One region of the Nocardioides sp. P5_E3 genome, then DNA from elsewhere that is predicted to be linked to it. Evidence: riboswitches for the same ligand, from Rfam matches in the RefSeq annotation. Region 1 holds a riboswitch; the other holds the start of a gene.

Region 1 (9,433 bases):
CCGAGTAGTAGGAGTCGGGCGTGTTGAGGAACTCGACGCCGTTGGCGCGGAGCGCGTCGACGCTGGCGAGGATGTCGCCGGTCGCCACGGCGAGGTGCTGGGCGCCGGGGCCGTTGTAGAACTCGAGGTACTCGTCGATCTGCGACTTCTTCTTCGCGATCGCGGGCTCGTTGAGCGGGAACTTCACGCGGTGGTTGCCGTTGGCGACGACCTTCGACATCAGCGCGGAGTAGTCGGTGGCGATGTCGTCACCGATGAACTCGGCCATGTTCACGAAGCCCATCACCTTGTTGTAGAAGGTGACCCACTCGTCCATCCGGCCGAGCTCGACGTTGCCGACGATGTGGTCGAGGGCCTGGAACAGGCGCTTGGGCTGGCCGTCCTTCTTCTCCCAGCGCGGCTCGACGGTCACGTAGCCGGGGAGGTAGGGGCCGGCGTACGTCTCGCCGTCGACGGTGCGCTGCACGAGCGTGTGGCGGGTCTCGCCGTAGGTCGCGATGGCGGCGACGCGGACCTTGCCGTGCTCGTCGGCCACGGTCTCCGGCTCCACGAGGACCGTCGCGCCGGCCCTGCGGGCCTGCGCGATGCACTGGTCGACGTCGGGCACCTCGAGGGCGATGTCGACGACACCGTCGCCGTGACGGGAGTGGTGGGCGATGAGGTCGCTGTCGGGCGCGACGGCGCCGCTCACGACGAACTTGATGGAGCCGGACTTGAGCACGTAGGACTTGTGGTCGCGGTTGCCGTTCTCGGGGCCGGAGTAGGCGATGAGCTCCATCCCCCACGCCGAGGCGTAGTAGTGGGCCGCCTGGGTGGCGTTGCCGACCACGAAGCAGATCGCGTCCCACCCGGTCACGGGGAACGGGTCGGCGTCGGCGTCGTACTCCACGAGGCCGACGAGCTGGCGCAGCTGCTCGAGCGAGAGGTCGGCCTTCATCTCGTCCACGGTCAGGGCGCCGCCGGTCGAGGCGATGTCAGTCGTCATGGGGCGAACCCTGCCCAGTTGTGGCAACGTGTGCAACAGTACGTCGAAACGTCGGACAAGTTGCACAGTCGAGGGGCACTCATGGACGCGATCGACGGCAGGTTGATCGATCTGTTCGCCACCGAGCCGCGGCTGGGCGTGCTCGAGGCGAGCCGACGGCTCGGCATCGCCCGGGGCACCGTCCAGGCGCGGCTGGACAAGCTCGTGTCGGCCGGGGTGATCACCGGGTGGGGACCCGACCTCTCCCCCGAGGCGATCGGGTATCCCGTCACCGCCTTCCTCACCCTCGAGATCCGCCAGGGCTCGGCCGACCGCGGCGGCCACGACGCCGTCGCCGCCCACCTCGCCGGCATCCCCGAGGTGCTCGAGGCCTACACGATCACCGGCGCCGGCGACATGTGGGCGCGCGTCGTCGCGCGCTCCAACGCCGACCTGCAGCGGGTGATCGACCTGGTGCTCACCGAGCCGGGGATCGACCGCTCGACGACCGTGATCGCGCTGGCCACGCAGATCCCCTACCGGGTGGTCCCGCTCGCGCGGGCGGCGGTCACCTGAGCCGTTCGGCGACGGCAGCCGCCGCGGCGATCACCTGGGGCGCCACGACGTCCTCGTCGATGGCGCCGTCGAGCGTCACGACGCCGACGCTGGCGCGGAGGCCCTCGACGCCCCGCACGGGGGCGGCCAGGCCGCGGGCGCCGGTCTGCAGCTCGCCGCTCGTGACGGCGTACGCCGCCTCGTCCTGCTCCACCAGCCCGATGGCCTTGCCGGCCGCGCCCTGCGTCAGCGGGTGGCGGGCGCCGACCCGGTAGGACACGTGGAAGTCGGTCCACGAGGGCTCGACGACGGCCAGCGCGAGCGCCTCCTCCCCGTCCGCCACGGTGAGGTGGGCGGTGGAGCCCAGCGACTCCGCGAGCCCGCGCAGCACCGGCATGGCGAGGTCGCGCAGGAGGGGCTGCACGCCGCTGGCCAGGTGCAGCACGCCGAGCCCGACGAAGAGCCGGGAGCGCGCGTCGCGGCGGACCAGCCCGTGCTGCTCGAGGGTGCTGATCAGCCGGTAGACGACCGTGCGGTTGACCTGGAGGCGGCTCGAGAGCTCGGTGACCGTCAGGCCCTCGGGACTCTCGGCCAGCACGCGGAGGACGCGCAGCCCTCGGTCGAGCGTCTGCGAGGTCTCGGTGGGCACAGGGCCACTATGGCAGCGGATCCAGGCTCAGGAGGTCTTGCGCACGGCCCACTCGCGGATCCGGTTGATCCGCTCGTGCAGCTGCTCGGCGTTGGCGACGGCCGCCGGCGGCCCGCCGCACTCCTTGCGGAGCGCGTTGTGGGTGATGCCGTGGGCCTGGCCGGTCCGGTGGTGCCAGGCGGCGACGAGGCCGTTGAGCTCGCGCCGGAGCACGCCGAGCTGCTGGTGCGTGCTGAGCTCCTGCACCGAGTCGACGACGCGGTCGCCGACACCGTCGGCCTTCTGCTTGCGGGCCCGCTCGCTCTGCCGCGAGTGCAGCAGCTCGCGCACCTGGTCGGCCTCGAGCAGGCCGGGGATCCCGAGGAAGTCCATCTCCTCCTCCGAGCCGGCCATCACCTCGCCGGAGTGGCCGAACTGCGCGCCCTCGTAGAGCACGTGGTCGAACGACGCGGTGGAGCCCAGCGCCTCCCACGACATCTCGAGCTCGCCAGACGCGGCGTCCTCGGCGTTGGCCGCGGCGAGCAGGCCCTCCTCGGCGGCGAAGATGTCGTCCTCGTCGTTGACCCGGCGGCCCAGCACGTGGTCGCGCTGCGCCTCCATGTCGGAGGCGAACTCGAGCAGGTGCGGCACCGACGGCAGGAACACCGACGCGGTCTCGCCGCGCGAGCGGGCGCGCACGAAGCGGCCGACGGCCTGCGCGAAGAACAGCGGCGTCGACACCGTCGTCGCCCAGACCCCGACGGCCAGGCGCGGAACGTCGACGCCCTCGGACACCATCCTGACCGCGACCATCCAGCGCTGCTCGGAGTGGGTGAACTTCTCGATCTTCTTCGAGGAGCCCTTCTCGTCCGACAGCACCACGGTCGGGGTCTCGCCGCTGATCTTCTTCAGCAGCGCCGCGTAGGCGCGGGCGGTCTCCTGGTCGCCGGCGATGACCAGGCCGGCGGCGTCGGGCACGTGGCGGCGTACCTCCGAGAGGCGCCGGTCGGCCGCCTCCAGCACCGCGGGGATCCACGACCCGCGCGGGTCGAGGGCCGTACGCAGCGCCTGGGCGTGCATGTCCTTGGTCAGCGGCTCGCCGAGCCGGGCGACGATCTCGTCGCCGGCGCGGGTGCGCCACTGCATCTCGCCGGAGTAGGCCATGAAGAGCACCGGGCGGACGACGTGGTCGGCGAGCGCGTGGGCGTAGCCGTAGGTGAAGTCGGCCGACGAGGTGGGGATGCCGTCGTCGCCGGGGGCGTAGGTGACGAACGGGATCGGGTTGATGTCGGAGCGGAAGGGCGTTCCCGTCAGTGCGAGCCGACGGGTGGCCGGGTCGAAGGACTCGCGGACGCCCTCGCCCCACGACAGCGCGTCGCCGGCGTGGTGGATCTCGTCGAGGATCACCAGCGTCTTGAACCGCTCGGTGCGGATCCGCATCGCGAGCGGGTTGACCGCGACACCCGCGTAGGTCACCGCGATCCCGACGTAGTCGTCGGACGTCCGGCCCTTGCCCGCGGAGTAGGTCGGGTCGATCGGGATGCCGGCCCGGGCCGCGGCCTCGGCCCACTGGGTCTTGAGGTGCTCGGTGGGCGCCACGACCGTGATCCGGTCGACGATGCGACGGCTGAGCAGGTCGGCCGCCACCGTCAGCGCGAAGGTGGTCTTGCCGGCGCCGGGGGTCGCGACCGCGAGGAAGTCGCGCGGCTGGCGGGACTGGTAGTGGTCCATCGCCGCCTGCTGCCAGGCGCGGAGGGAGGGCGCGGTGCCCCAGGCGGCCCGGTCGGGCCACGCGGGAGGCAGCGGCGCGTCAGGCCGCCCCGTCACGCCTCGGGACCCGAGCCGTCAGAGCCGTTGCCGCCGGACTTGCCCGGGTTCATCGAGTCCCAGATCTCCTTGCACTCCGGGCAGACCGGGTACTTCTCAGGGGACCGCGAAGGCACCCACACCTTGCCGCAGAGCGCGATCACGGGCGTGCCCATCACCATCGCCTCGGTGAGCTTGTCCTTCGGCACGTAGTGCGAGAACCGCTCGTGGTCACCCTCGTCCGTCGGGACGGTCTGACGCTCTTCGATCGTCTGGGTGCCCGGGGAGAATCCGATGGTGCTCATGATGGGCAAGCCTAACGCGAGGACTAGTTCATGTCGGGATCGACGGGGCGGTTCACGTGCCAGGCGAGCATGCCGGGCTGCCGGCGCATCACGTCGCGCCACAGGCCGCCCGGGTCGTCGCGGAACGCGTCGGCGGCCTCGCTGGTGACGACGTACCAGCTGCCCTCCTCGACCTCGCCGTCGAGCTGGCCTTCGCCCCAGCCGGCATAGCCGGCGAAGACGCGCATCGCGCGGAGGGTGCCGTCGACGAGCTCGGTCGGGGTGTCGAGGTCGACCATCCCCAGCAGCCCGGCGACCGGTCGCCACCCGACGGGCGGGTCGCCGGGGTCGCGCAGCGCGCCGACCGCGAGGGCGCCGTCCGTCCCGACCGGTCCCCCGCGGAACAGCACCTCCGGCTCCGCGACCACGTCGCGCCACGGCTCGAGGACGTCGGCGACCAGGATCTGGGAGGGGCGGTTGAGGACGACGCCGAGGGCGCCCTCCTCCGTGACGTCGAGCAGCAGCACGACCGTGTCGGCGAAGTTGGGGTCCTGCAGCGCCGGCGTCGCCACCAGCAACATCCCCGAAGCGAGCTGCATGGATCCACTATGGCCGACCCCTCGGTGCGACACACCACCCGCGCGAGCCGGGGTCACCTAGGCTGCGATCCATGGAGACCCGGCGGAAGCGCTACTCCGAGGCGACCAAGCAGGCGCTCGTCGAGGTCGCCGAGCGTCTCTTCACCGCGCACGGCTACTCCGCCACGTCGCTGGACGCCATCGCCGCGGGCGCCGACGTCACCAAGGGCGCGCTCTACCACCACTTCAGCGGCAAGCAGGCGATCTTCGAGGCGGCCTTCGAGCGGGTGCAGTCCCGGGCGACGACGGGGATCGCCGACGCGGCAGCGGGGCACCCGGACCCGTGGGACAAGGCGCAGGCCGGGATGCGGGCCTTCCTCGAGGCGGTCCAGGAGCCGGCCTACCGCCAGGTCGTCGTCTCCGACGGCCCCTCGGTGCTCGGCCACGAGCGCTACCGCGAGCAGGAGGAGCGCTCGACGTACGCCCTCGTCGACGAGATCGTGCGTTCGGTGCTGACCGCCGAGGGACGCGACCTCGACGACGCGATGCTCGACACGTTCACGCGTATCTTCTTCGGCGCCATGTCGGCCGCGGGAGGCTCGGTCGCCGTCAGCGACGACCCCGCCGCCGCGGCCCTGCGGGTCGAGACGGCGATCGGCGTCATCCTGGCCGGGCTCCAGCGCCTCCTCGACGAAGGCGCCGGAGCGCTGGCGCCGGGGACTACTTCGCGAACGTGACGTTGCCGTTGACGGCCGGCACGAGCTCCACCCACACGTGGCCGGCGGGCACGGTGAGGTCGCCGCCCTTGGTGGAGAGCTCGATCGCGCCGGTCAGACCGTCCTTGGTCCACGTGCCCTTCACGACACGGCCGCCGTGGAAGAGCAGCGCAGCGCCCTTGCCCTCGAACTGTGTCTCCGGGACCGGGTAGCCGGCCGGGTCGCGGTAGCCCGCGTCGCCGACGCGGACCCGCAGCACGAGCACGGAGTCGGCCGGGAACTGGTCGCCCTCAGCGGCGTAGGAGTCGGTGTTGACGTAGCCGCCCTGCTGGAACTGCCAGCTGGTGGAGTGGGCCCCGAAGTCGGCGGTGAGCGTGCTGGCCTTCGCGCCCTTCGGCAGGTCGGCCTCGTCGCCCCACGGGAGGTAGGGGGGCGGCTCCTTCTCGGCCTTCAGGCGCTTGGAGATGTCGCCGAGCTTGGCGAAGAGGTTGTAGGGCGCCGAGCGCGACGTCTCGCGGTAGACGCCGGCCGCACCCTCGGTGATCCACGGGATGCCGGCGCCGTTGATCCGGTTGATCGTGACCGGGGCCGCGCCGCTGGTCACGACGGTCGCGCCCGGCGGGACGATCCCGATGTCGCTGGCGCGCATCGAGCGCACCGGGCCGATGGCGGCGGGCACCTTGGAGTAGTAGAACGCCGCGAGGCGCGTGTAGCCGCCCTCGACGAGCTCCTCGACGACGAGGTCGGCCGAGCCGAGACCCACCTGAGGGGCGCTGGAGGACGTGTTGTCGACCTTGGTGACGACGACGGGGTGCCGGGGTGCGTCGCCCTTGCGCTCGAGACCGGTCAGGGGCCAGTACGTCGGCTCCGGCGGGGCCTCGGACGTCTCCGAGCTGGTCGGCTCGGACGACGCGGAGGCGCTCGGGGCGGGGTCGTCGTCCCCGCCGCTGCAGCCGGCGAGGAGGAGCGTGGCCGCCGCGAGGGTGGCGACGATCGCACGGGGCGACGAGAGGTGGCGACGGTGACGCACGGGGAGCTCCGATCGAGCGGGGGTGTCGAGCCGGGGGGCTCGGGTCTGGCGGTTCTCTGGAAAGTCTGGAGGCGCGCCCTCCCCGATCGGGGAAGGCGCGCCACAGGGTAGATCAGCAGGAAGTACCTACCAATCCGGGCCTGTCACCCGGAGGCAGGCGCCGATCAGGCGCGGCGGACGGTCCCGGCGAACCAGGCGGACGTCCACGGGACGGCGACGCGTACGCGCTGTCCCGAGCCCGGGGAGTGCACCATCACGGCGTGCCCGTGCGACCAGCGCAGGAAGATCGCGGCGTGGTAGACCCCGCCGCTGCCGTAGAAGAACATCAGGTCGCCGGAGCGCATGTCCTTCTTGGCGATGCGGCGAGCCTGTCCCGCCTGGGCGCTCGACGTGCGCGGCAGCGCGAGGCCGGCGCGGCTGTAGCTGTACTTCACCAGGCCGGAGCAGTCGAAGCGGTCCGGGCCGGCGGCGCCGTACGCGTAGGCGTCGCCGCGCTGGCGCATGGCGATGTCGCGTGCGGTGAGCACGCGGTTGGCCACCCGACGCTTGGCGCTGACGGGCGCCGTCCTCTGCGTCTTCTTCGCGGTGGTCGTGGTGGAGGCGTTGTCGGACGTGCTGCCGCCGGTGGCGGCGGTTGCGGGCATGGCACTCATCGTCGATGCGGTGATGCCGAGCCCGGCGAGGGCGAGCGCGAGGGCTCGCGCCTTACGAGGGGTCGCAGGCATGGATGTTCCTTTCCCACGCCTGTGAGGTGAGCTGTCGGGCTAGGGCTGGAAAGTGCCCTGCCACCGTGCTCCCGTGGTGCTGCTGGGAGGCTGGCGGCTTCGCCCCGAGCCGGTCGATGACCGGCGGTGGAACCTGTGGGTCCCCCACTCCTGCCCCGGTGTGTCTCGGGGGTCGTCCCGGCCGGGCAGGACTCGGCGTAGTCCGGGACGGTTGGGTCTCTCGACCGCCATCCAAGGTGACAGACGACCCCAAGGGACGCAAAACCGGCCACGTCCCCGAGCGTGGGGCGTGGCCGGGATCACGCCCGGAGCGCGCTCAGCCGAGCTTGCGGCCCCCGTCGACGTACAGCGTCTGACCGGTGATGAACGACGCCTCGTCGCTGCACAGGAACGCGGCCGCGGCCGCGATGTCATCGGGCTGCCCGACGCGCCGCACGGGCGTCGCCTCGGCGTTGAGCCGCTGCAGCTCCTCGGGCTCCATCTTGAGGCGGCGCGCGGTGGCATCGGTCATCTCGGTGGCGATGAACCCAGGCGCGATGGCGTTGGCGGTGACGCCGAAGGGGCCGAGCTCGATGCCGAGCGTGCGGGTGAGGCCCTGGATGCCCATCTTGGCCGCCGAGTAGTTGGCCTGGCCGCGGTTGCCGAGCGCGGAGACGCTCGAAAGGTTGAGGATCTTGCCGTACTTCTGCTCCACGAACCGGGACTGAGCGGCCTTGGTCATGTTGAAGACGCCCTTGAGGTGGACGTTCATCACGAGGTCCCAGTCCTCCTCGGTCATCTTGAACAGCAGGTTGTCGCGCGTGATGCCGGCGTTGTTGACCAGCACGTGGATCCCGCCGAGCTCGTCGACCACCCGCTGCACGGAGGCCTCGGCGGCGGCCGCGTCGACGACGTCGCAGCCGATGCCCACAGCGCGGGCGCCGTCGGCGAGCTCGAGCCGGCCGGCAGCCTCCTGGGCGGCGGCCTCGTCGAGGTCGAGGACCGCGATCGAGGCGCCCTCGCTCGCGAGGCGCTGCGCGATGCCGAAGCCGATGCCTCGGGCTGCTCCGGTGATGACGGCGACACGGCGGTCGTAGCGACCCATGAGGACTCCTGGAGGTCGAGGTGAGATGTCCGGCCGAGGTTACCGCTCGCTCTGGTCCGGTCCACCGCGGCCGGGGGTCGCTACGGTGGACCCATGGGTCGGGGGGAGTTCCGAGCGGCGGCCGTGGTCGCGGCCGTGATGGCCGCGCTGGCAGCGCTGGTCGCGTGGACCCATCATCTCCCGCTGCGCGATCCCGACGGGGCGTCCCTGCCGACCTGGTTCCGGCTGCCGGTGATCGTCGCCTCGGCGGTCGCGCTCGACGTCGCCGCGCGGTGGGTGCTGCTCGTCCGGCGCGGCGGCACGGCCGCGCGCGTCGCCCTCCGGACGGTGCTCGTCGAGCGGTGGAACCGCGACCAGATCCTCTTCACGGTGAGCGGGCTCGTCACGTGGTACGTCGCCTACGTCGCGTTCCGCAACCTCAAGAGCTACGTCCCGTTCGTCACCGACCGGCTGGCCGACTCCCAGCTCGCCCGGATCGACCGCGTGCTGTGGCTCGGCCACGACCCGGCGGTCGTCCTCCACCACATCCTGGGGACGTCGTGGGCCAACTGGGTGATGGCGGGGGTCTACCTCGTCTGGATCGGACTGGTGCCGGCCAGCCTGGCGATCGCGCTGGTGTGGACGCGCCGGTCGCCCGCCGGCGCGTGGTACGTCACGGCGATCTCACTGGACTGGTGCCTGGGCGCGGCCCTCTACTTCACCGTGCCGTCCCTCGGACCCGTCTACTCCTCGCCCGAGTGGTTCGCCTCGTTGCCGCACACCCCCAACACCTCGGTCAGCGAGATGCTGCTCGCCGACCGCATCGAGGTGTTGGCGGGGCCTTGGGACACCGGCACGGTGCAGACGATCGCGGCCTTCGCGTCCCTGCACGTCGCCGTGATGTTCACCATCTGCCTCATGGCGGAACAGATGAGGCTGCCCGTCGCGATCCGGGTCCCAGCGTGGGTGTTCCTCGCGCTCACCTGCGTGGCGACGGTCTACCTGGGGTGGCACTTCTTCGTGGACGTGCTCGCCGGCTTCCTCGTCGGCGCCGCTGCCTTCGTGCTGGCGGCCAAGGTCACCG
Region 2 (6,372 bases), on a different contig from region 1:
GACTACGCTGACCGCGCCCGCCCACCAGTGGCGGCGGCCCGACGACCGAGGAGACCTCCGTGCCCGAGCAGACCAGCGACCTCCGCGTTCCCGGCGACGGCGAGCGGTGGCGTTGTGCCGGCTGCGGCAACCTCACCCGCTTCGACGTCACCCGCACCCGTCGTACGACGGAGTACTGGCACTTCGACCTCGCGGGCGAGCACCAGGTCGAGGAGGAGACGGTGCGCTCCGAGGCGGTCGAGTCGGTCTCCTGCCGCTGGTGCGGACGCAACGACGCCATCGAGGTCGTGGATCGCGCCTCGGCGGACACGTCCGCCGACCCGGCCGCCGGATGACGGGACGTCGGTGACCGACCCAGCGGCCCTCCCGGAGCGGCTGCGCCTGCGGGTGGTCGCACTGGTCTCGGCGGTCCTGCCGTCGGTCGCACCGATGCCGCCGTCCCTCCGCAAGGTCGCCGGCTTCGCGCCGGCACGCCGTGCCCGGCTCGGCGGCTCGGCGATCTGGGCCGCCCTCGACGACGCCGCGTTCCGCGAGCACGCGGCGGTGCAGGTCGCGGTCGTGCCGGCCTCCGCGGACGACCCGGTCGACGCCGCCGCTCGCGCCTGGCTGGCCAGGGACGAGGGCTGGGAGGCCGTCGTCGCGGAGGTCGCCGGCTCCCTGGGCGAGCACGAGGAGCGCGACGAGCAGGCCAACGCCGAGCACGCCCGCCTGACCGCGCAGGTGGCAGCGCTGCAGGCCGAGCTCGGTGCCGTACGCGCGGAGCACCGCGGGGAGCTCGAGCGTGCGAAGGCCGACCACAAGGTGCTGCGCCAGAGGCTGGGCGAGGCGCGCGGTGTGCTGCGTGCCGCCGAGCAGTCGAGGGACGAGGCCCACGCCGCGCGGGACGAGGCCCTGGCTGCGGCGGCGGCTGCGACCCGCACCGCCGAGGCAGACGTACGACGACTGCGCGCCCAGCTGGAGGAGGCCGAGGCCGGCCTCGCCGCCAGCCGACGCGAGACGCGGTCCGAGCGCGACGCCGCCAGCATCCGGGCGCGGCTCCTGCTCGACGCGGTCGTCGACGCCGCGACGGGACTGCGGCGCGAGCTCGCCCTCCCCGCTGTCAGTGGTGCTCCCGGCGACGCCGTGGAGGCCGCCCTGGCAGGTGTCGAGGCAGCGCCCTCCTCCAGCGCACCGGCCACACCCGCGCTGCTCGAGCAGACCCTCGCGCTGCCGCGGGCCCGACTCGTGATCGACGGATACAACGTCACCAAGCAACGCTGGCCCAGCGCGAGCCTCGAGGCGCAGCGCAGCCGACTGGTCGCTGCACTGGGGCCGCTGGTGGCGAGGACGGGGGCGGAGACGACCGTGGTGTTCGACGCAGCGGAGTCCACGGTGCGCACGGCGATGCCGGCGCCCCGCGGCGTCCGCGTGGTGTTCAGCCCGGAGGGCGTCATCGCCGACGACGTGATCCGTCAGCTGGTGGCTGCCGAGCCACGGGGGAGAGTGGTCGTCGTGGTGACCGGAGACCAAGCAGTCGCGCGCGACGTGGCACGTGACGGAGCGAGAACCGTTCCCGTGGCGGCGCTGATCGGCGTGATCGCCGGCTACTAGCGCGACACGCCGGCGCGCGACACGCCGCGGAGGCGTTGTCGGTGGCCCCTGTCACCGTTCGGGACATGACGACACGGATCGATTGCGACACCTGCGTGGTGCGTGGGCTGCACTGCCACGACTGCGTGGTGACGGTGCTCCTCGGCCCACCACCCGAGCTGACCATCGACGACGACGAGATGGCCGCGCTCGACGTGCTGGCCTCAGGTGGCCTGGTGCCGCCTCTACGGCTCGTGGAGCCGGTGAACGGTCCGGTCATCGAGTCGGCCTGACGGTATCGCTCAGAGCGCGGGGAACCACCGCGACTGGCACCGCGACGGGCGTTGTGTGTCGACGGCGCGGAAGGCGAGCAGCTTCCTGACCACGAGCGGCATGCGGATGCCGTCGCTGCCGTCCAGCGTGCGCTCGCCGTCACCGTCCCGCACCACGACTGTGGCGTCCGGGTGCCGTTCGAGGTAGTCGAGGAGGTTGAGCTCCGGGACGAGGTAGCCCTCGGTCGCGTACAGCGCGAGCCCCTCGTCCTCCGAGCCGACGACCTCGACGAGGTCGTCCTGGACGTGGCTCAGGTGCAGCGTCCTCGGGACGATCAGATGGTTGCTCTGCCCGGCGACCGTGACGAGGTTGGCGTACATGTTGAAGCTCGTGCTCGTCTTCACCTCCAGGTACGGCGTGAGCGCGTTGCCGACGACGAGGGCCACAAGCAAGACGGCGGCGACGCCGGGCAACCGCATCGGACGAGGAGCTGGGCCCAGCCCATGCCCAGTTGTGCGCACGATCAGCCACGTGGCGAGCGGCACCCACACCAAGAATGGGATCAGCTTGAGCACCACCGCAGTCACCAGCGTCGGGGGCAGCAAAGACGACACCACGAGGACGGGAGCGAGGCCGAGGGCCGCCGTCCGGGCTCGCGACGGTCGGGTGGCGCGAGCCTCCAGGTCCGACGTGGTCGCGTCCGGCAGGAACAGGCAGAGCAGCACGATCAGGACGGAGGTGAAGTCGTAGAAGTGTTGGTCGAGGTCGATCGAGATGAGCGTGTGGAAGACCATCGCGAGCAGAACGCCGACGCGCCGGGTCTTGGTGAAGGCCAGCAGCACGGGCACTGACAGCTCGGCCAGCACGGGACCGGCGATGGTGAATGGAGCGAGGGGTCCGTCGCTCACGAAGGTCGGTAGCCCGAACGAGCTGAGGGACTGGTTGGCGTAGAAGACTCCGCACGACACCGCGGGATCGAGGAAGCCGCTGTTGAGCTTGGCGAACGCGGCGAAGCCGTAGAAGCCGAGCAGGATCCACCGGCCGGTGACGGCGAGCCAAGCCCAGGGATCGGGCCGGGTGAGGGCCACGAGCACCGCCAACGCTACGAATCCCATGAGTAGCCAGTGGTTGCCCGTCATCGGCAGCTCCAGCCACAACGACACGACTGTCAGTGCGGCGGTTGCCCCGAGCAGCCTCGCGGCGGGACGGACGAGCAGCACGAGCGCGGATGCCCCGAGCAGTGCCGAGACGATCGTCAGCGACGGCGTCCCGCCGTACAGGTCGCCGCGCCAGCCCACCGGGTTTCCGATGAGGTGAGCGATGACGGCCAGCGCGTACGTGCGCGCGAACCACCGCATGGGAGCGACCATCCGGTCGGTGCCCTCGGCGGTTAGCAGGGGTTGTGTCATAGCTCCAGACCTGTCGGACGTGCGGGCACCGTATCGCCGCGCTGGAGAGCTGTGCAGGCGATTCGGCGACTAGCGCCCGGCGGTCGGTGCGACACGGCTGGGGCAAATCGCGAGATCTTGTGCCGAAGATTGGCGACGGCTCCTCGAGCGGTTTAGGGTGTGGGCTGACGTCCGTGGCAGTGGGTCACCAGGCCCGCGCGGACGTCGCGCCGAGTCGTGGACCACACCCCCGCATCATCCGTGGTCGACGAGCCGGGGAACCACACTTCCCCCTGGGGTGAATCGCCTGTGAGGCGTGCTGCGCGAGCGGCACGAGGAGCAGGAGTAGGCCAGTCGTGCCGAACCCGTCAGCTCACCTGGTAGGCGTACGACACCCCGAGGAGTTCCCCCGCTCGTGGCTCACACCCGCAAGCGAGTTGGCGCGACCGTTCTTGGTCTCACCGCGATCGCTGCCATCGCTTTCGTGCCTGCAACCCCCGCGCAGGCCGACCCCGACATCAAGGACGTCAAGGTTCGCGTCGACCGCCTCTACCACGAGGCCGAGGCGGCGCAGGAGCGCCTCCACGACGCCAAGCTCGACCTCGCCGACCTGCGAAGCGACCTCGACGGTCTGAAGGCCGACCAGGATCGCCAGGACGAGCGCCTCGGCGCCGTGCGCGACCAGGTCTCCGACGCCGTCGTGCGCCAGCTCGAGGGAGAGGGCATTTCGACCGTCGGTCAGATCGTCGTCTCCGACGACCCGGGGGCGTTCCTCGACTCGCTCTCGACGATGTCGTCGTTCAACGACCTCCAGGCGTCGCTGCTCTCCGACTACGACACCGAGCTCGAGGCCCTCGAGATCCGTCGCGAGGCCACCGCGTCCCGCACCAAGGAGATCGCTGAGATCACCGAGCAGCTGAGCGACGAGAAGGACACGGTCGACGACAAGCTCGCCGAGGCCAAGGACCTGCTCGCCGACCTCGAGGCCGAGGAGCGCGAGCGCGTGCTCGCCTCGCGCGGCACCACGACCCGCGCGCCCAGCTCGGTCTCAGTCCCCGCGTCCGGCCGTGCCGCCGCGGCCGTGCAGTACGCGATGGCACAGGTGGGCGACGCCTACGTCTACGGCGCCATGGGCGAGAACGCCTTCGACTGCAGCGGCCTGACCATGCGCGCCTGGGCCCAGGCCGGCGTGTCGCTCCCGCACTCGTCCAGCGCCCAGTTCAGCTCCGGCCCGCGCATCGCCGCCAGCGACCTGCAGCCCGGCGACCTGGTCTTCTATTACAGCCCGATCAGCCACGTCGGCATGTACATCGGCAACGGCATGATCGTCCACGCTGCCAACCCCGGCACGGGCGTCGCCGTCTCGGGCCTCTACTCGATGCCCTTCGTCGGCGCGGTCCGCCCTGGCTGACCAGCAGACATCGAAGGCCGGTCGTCCACTCCTGTGGGCGGCCGGCCTTTCGCTGTTCCTCGTGGTGGTCCTGGTCGTCGTCCTCACCATGGACGGCCGGCAGGAGGTGGCGCCCCCTCAGCCGACCGAGGCGCCGCGGGCGAGTCCGGCGGAGGCGGCGGCCGCGCTGACCGCGTTCGTCGAGGCCGTCGAGGAACGTGACGGGCAGGCCCTGGCGCGGCTGGCGCCCCCCCAGGTGCCGGCAGCGGACGAGCTGTTGTCGGGCATCGCGGCCAACGTCCGCTCGCTCGACCTCGCGGCCGTGGACGCGCGCTACGTCGACCAGCTGGGCGCTGTCGCCCCCGACGGCTCGTGGAGCGGCGTGGCCGAGCTGACGTGGCGCGTGCGCGGCTTCGACGCGGCGCCGGCGCGCACCGACGTGGTCGTGAGCTTCGCGCCGAGTGGCGGGGGACTGGGCATCGTGGAGTTCGCGTCGTCCGAAGCAGCGGGGGCTCGCCTGCCGCTGTGGCTCCGTGGCCGCCTCGCGGTCTCCCGGTCGGACGGCGTCCTCGTGATGGCGGACGGCTCCTCGAGCGTCGCCGAGGCCACGGCGGCACGCACGGCGCGGGGCATCGACGTCGTACGACGCGTCCTGCCGGAATGGAGCTCGCCCGTGGTGGTGGAGGTGCCCGCCACCGCAGCCGCGCTCGACGAGACCCTGGGCGCACGACCAGGGACGTACGCCGGGATCGCCGCGGTGACGGCCGCGGTCGGACGAGCCTCGGACGGCGACGGTCCCGTACACGTGTTCGTGAATCCTGACGTCACGGACGGGATGAGGCACGTAGGAGCGCAGGTGGTCATGAGCCACGAGCTGGTCCATGTCGCGACCCGTGCGGTGCGCAAGCCGGTCGAGCCGTGGCTGCTCGAGGGCTTCGCGGACTACGTCGCGCTCCGCGGCACGCGCCTGCCGGACCGCGTCACCCTGGGACGTGCCATCGCGGCAGCCAGGCGCGACGGCGTACCGGAGGCCTTGCCGGGCGCTGCGGACTTCGACACCCGGGCCCACGACCTCCAGGCGAGCTACGAGCTCGCCTGGCTGGCGTGCCGGGTCATAGCCGAGCGACGGGGGGAGCGGGCGCTGACGTCCGTTCACGACGCGGTCGCCGGAGGTGAGTCCGTCGGCAGTGCGCTCAGTAGGTCGGCGCTGTCGCGCGAGCTTCTCACCCGAGCGTGGCGGAACCGCTTGCGCGACCTGGTCAGGTGAGGCCCCGGAACGAGCGGAAGGCAACCGGGGAACCGGTTGCCTTCCGAGTGGAGCGGATGGTGCTTGGACAGGTTCGCGGTCACACACCCTCGCCTGCCGAACCGTCAGTTCCAGCTGCCGACCGACGTCGCCAAGCCTGCGAAGAAGGTGTTGAGTGAGTTGCCGAACAGTCCGACGCCAATGACGATGATAAGGGCGATCAGCCCCACCAGCAGTCCGTACTCCGTGGCTGTGGCGCCTTTGTCGTCCTCGCGGCCGGTGATCATGAACGTGATGAGCTTCTCGAGCATGGAAATCCCCTTAGATCAGAATCGTCCGAGACCTGGATGATCCTCCCCACATCTCGGTCTCCGTCGCATCCGGCATCCGGACGTAACGCATGGGTCGTTGTGACTAGCACTACACAGTCACGACGCGGCGCCAGGCGGGACGAGCAGCTGGTAGCCGGCGTCCTTGTCGAGCTCCACCCACCCCCATTGTTCACG

Evidence for each region. Region 1 has a riboswitch for cyclic di-AMP ahead of ACXJKB_RS19955 (C40 family peptidase). Riboswitches for the same ligand answer to the same signal wherever they lie in the genome.
Region 2: it holds a riboswitch for cyclic di-AMP, as region 1 does, so the genes downstream of both, ACXJKB_RS03215 (NlpC/P60 family protein) here and ACXJKB_RS19955 (C40 family peptidase) in region 1, are expected to answer to the same signal.

Annotation. Positions count from the first base shown of each region.
Region 1 is NZ_JBFUMR010000038.1:12,137-21,569, forward strand. Features, by position in the region: gene hppD (4-hydroxyphenylpyruvate dioxygenase) at 1-985, opposite strand, end outside; gene ACXJKB_RS19920 (Lrp/AsnC family transcriptional regulator) at 1,067-1,540, shown strand; gene ACXJKB_RS19925 (IclR family transcriptional regulator) at 1,533-2,168, opposite strand; gene ACXJKB_RS19930 (DEAD/DEAH box helicase) at 2,196-3,974, opposite strand; gene ACXJKB_RS19935 (DUF3039 domain-containing protein) at 3,971-4,258, opposite strand; gene ACXJKB_RS19940 (YqgE/AlgH family protein) at 4,282-4,836, opposite strand; gene ACXJKB_RS19945 (TetR/AcrR family transcriptional regulator) at 4,908-5,552, shown strand; gene ACXJKB_RS19950 (DUF3048 domain-containing protein) at 5,536-6,561, opposite strand; gene ACXJKB_RS19955 (C40 family peptidase) at 6,726-7,286, opposite strand; cyclic di-AMP (ydaO/yuaA leader) riboswitch at 7,288-7,494, opposite strand; gene ACXJKB_RS19960 (SDR family NAD(P)-dependent oxidoreductase) at 7,603-8,370, opposite strand; gene ACXJKB_RS19965 (phosphatase PAP2 family protein) at 8,464-9,433, shown strand, end outside.
Region 2 is NZ_JBFUMR010000004.1:40,497-46,868, forward strand. Features, by position in the region: gene ACXJKB_RS03195 (hypothetical protein) at 60-335, shown strand; gene ACXJKB_RS03200 (NYN domain-containing protein) at 346-1,590, shown strand; gene ACXJKB_RS03205 (hypothetical protein) at 1,656-1,862, shown strand; gene ACXJKB_RS03210 (hypothetical protein) at 1,872-3,200, opposite strand; cyclic di-AMP (ydaO/yuaA leader) riboswitch at 3,469-3,632, shown strand; gene ACXJKB_RS03215 (NlpC/P60 family protein) at 3,715-4,641, shown strand; gene ACXJKB_RS03220 (hypothetical protein) at 4,703-5,887, shown strand; gene ACXJKB_RS03225 (Flp family type IVb pilin) at 5,992-6,177, opposite strand; gene ACXJKB_RS03230 (hypothetical protein) at 6,295-6,372, opposite strand, start outside.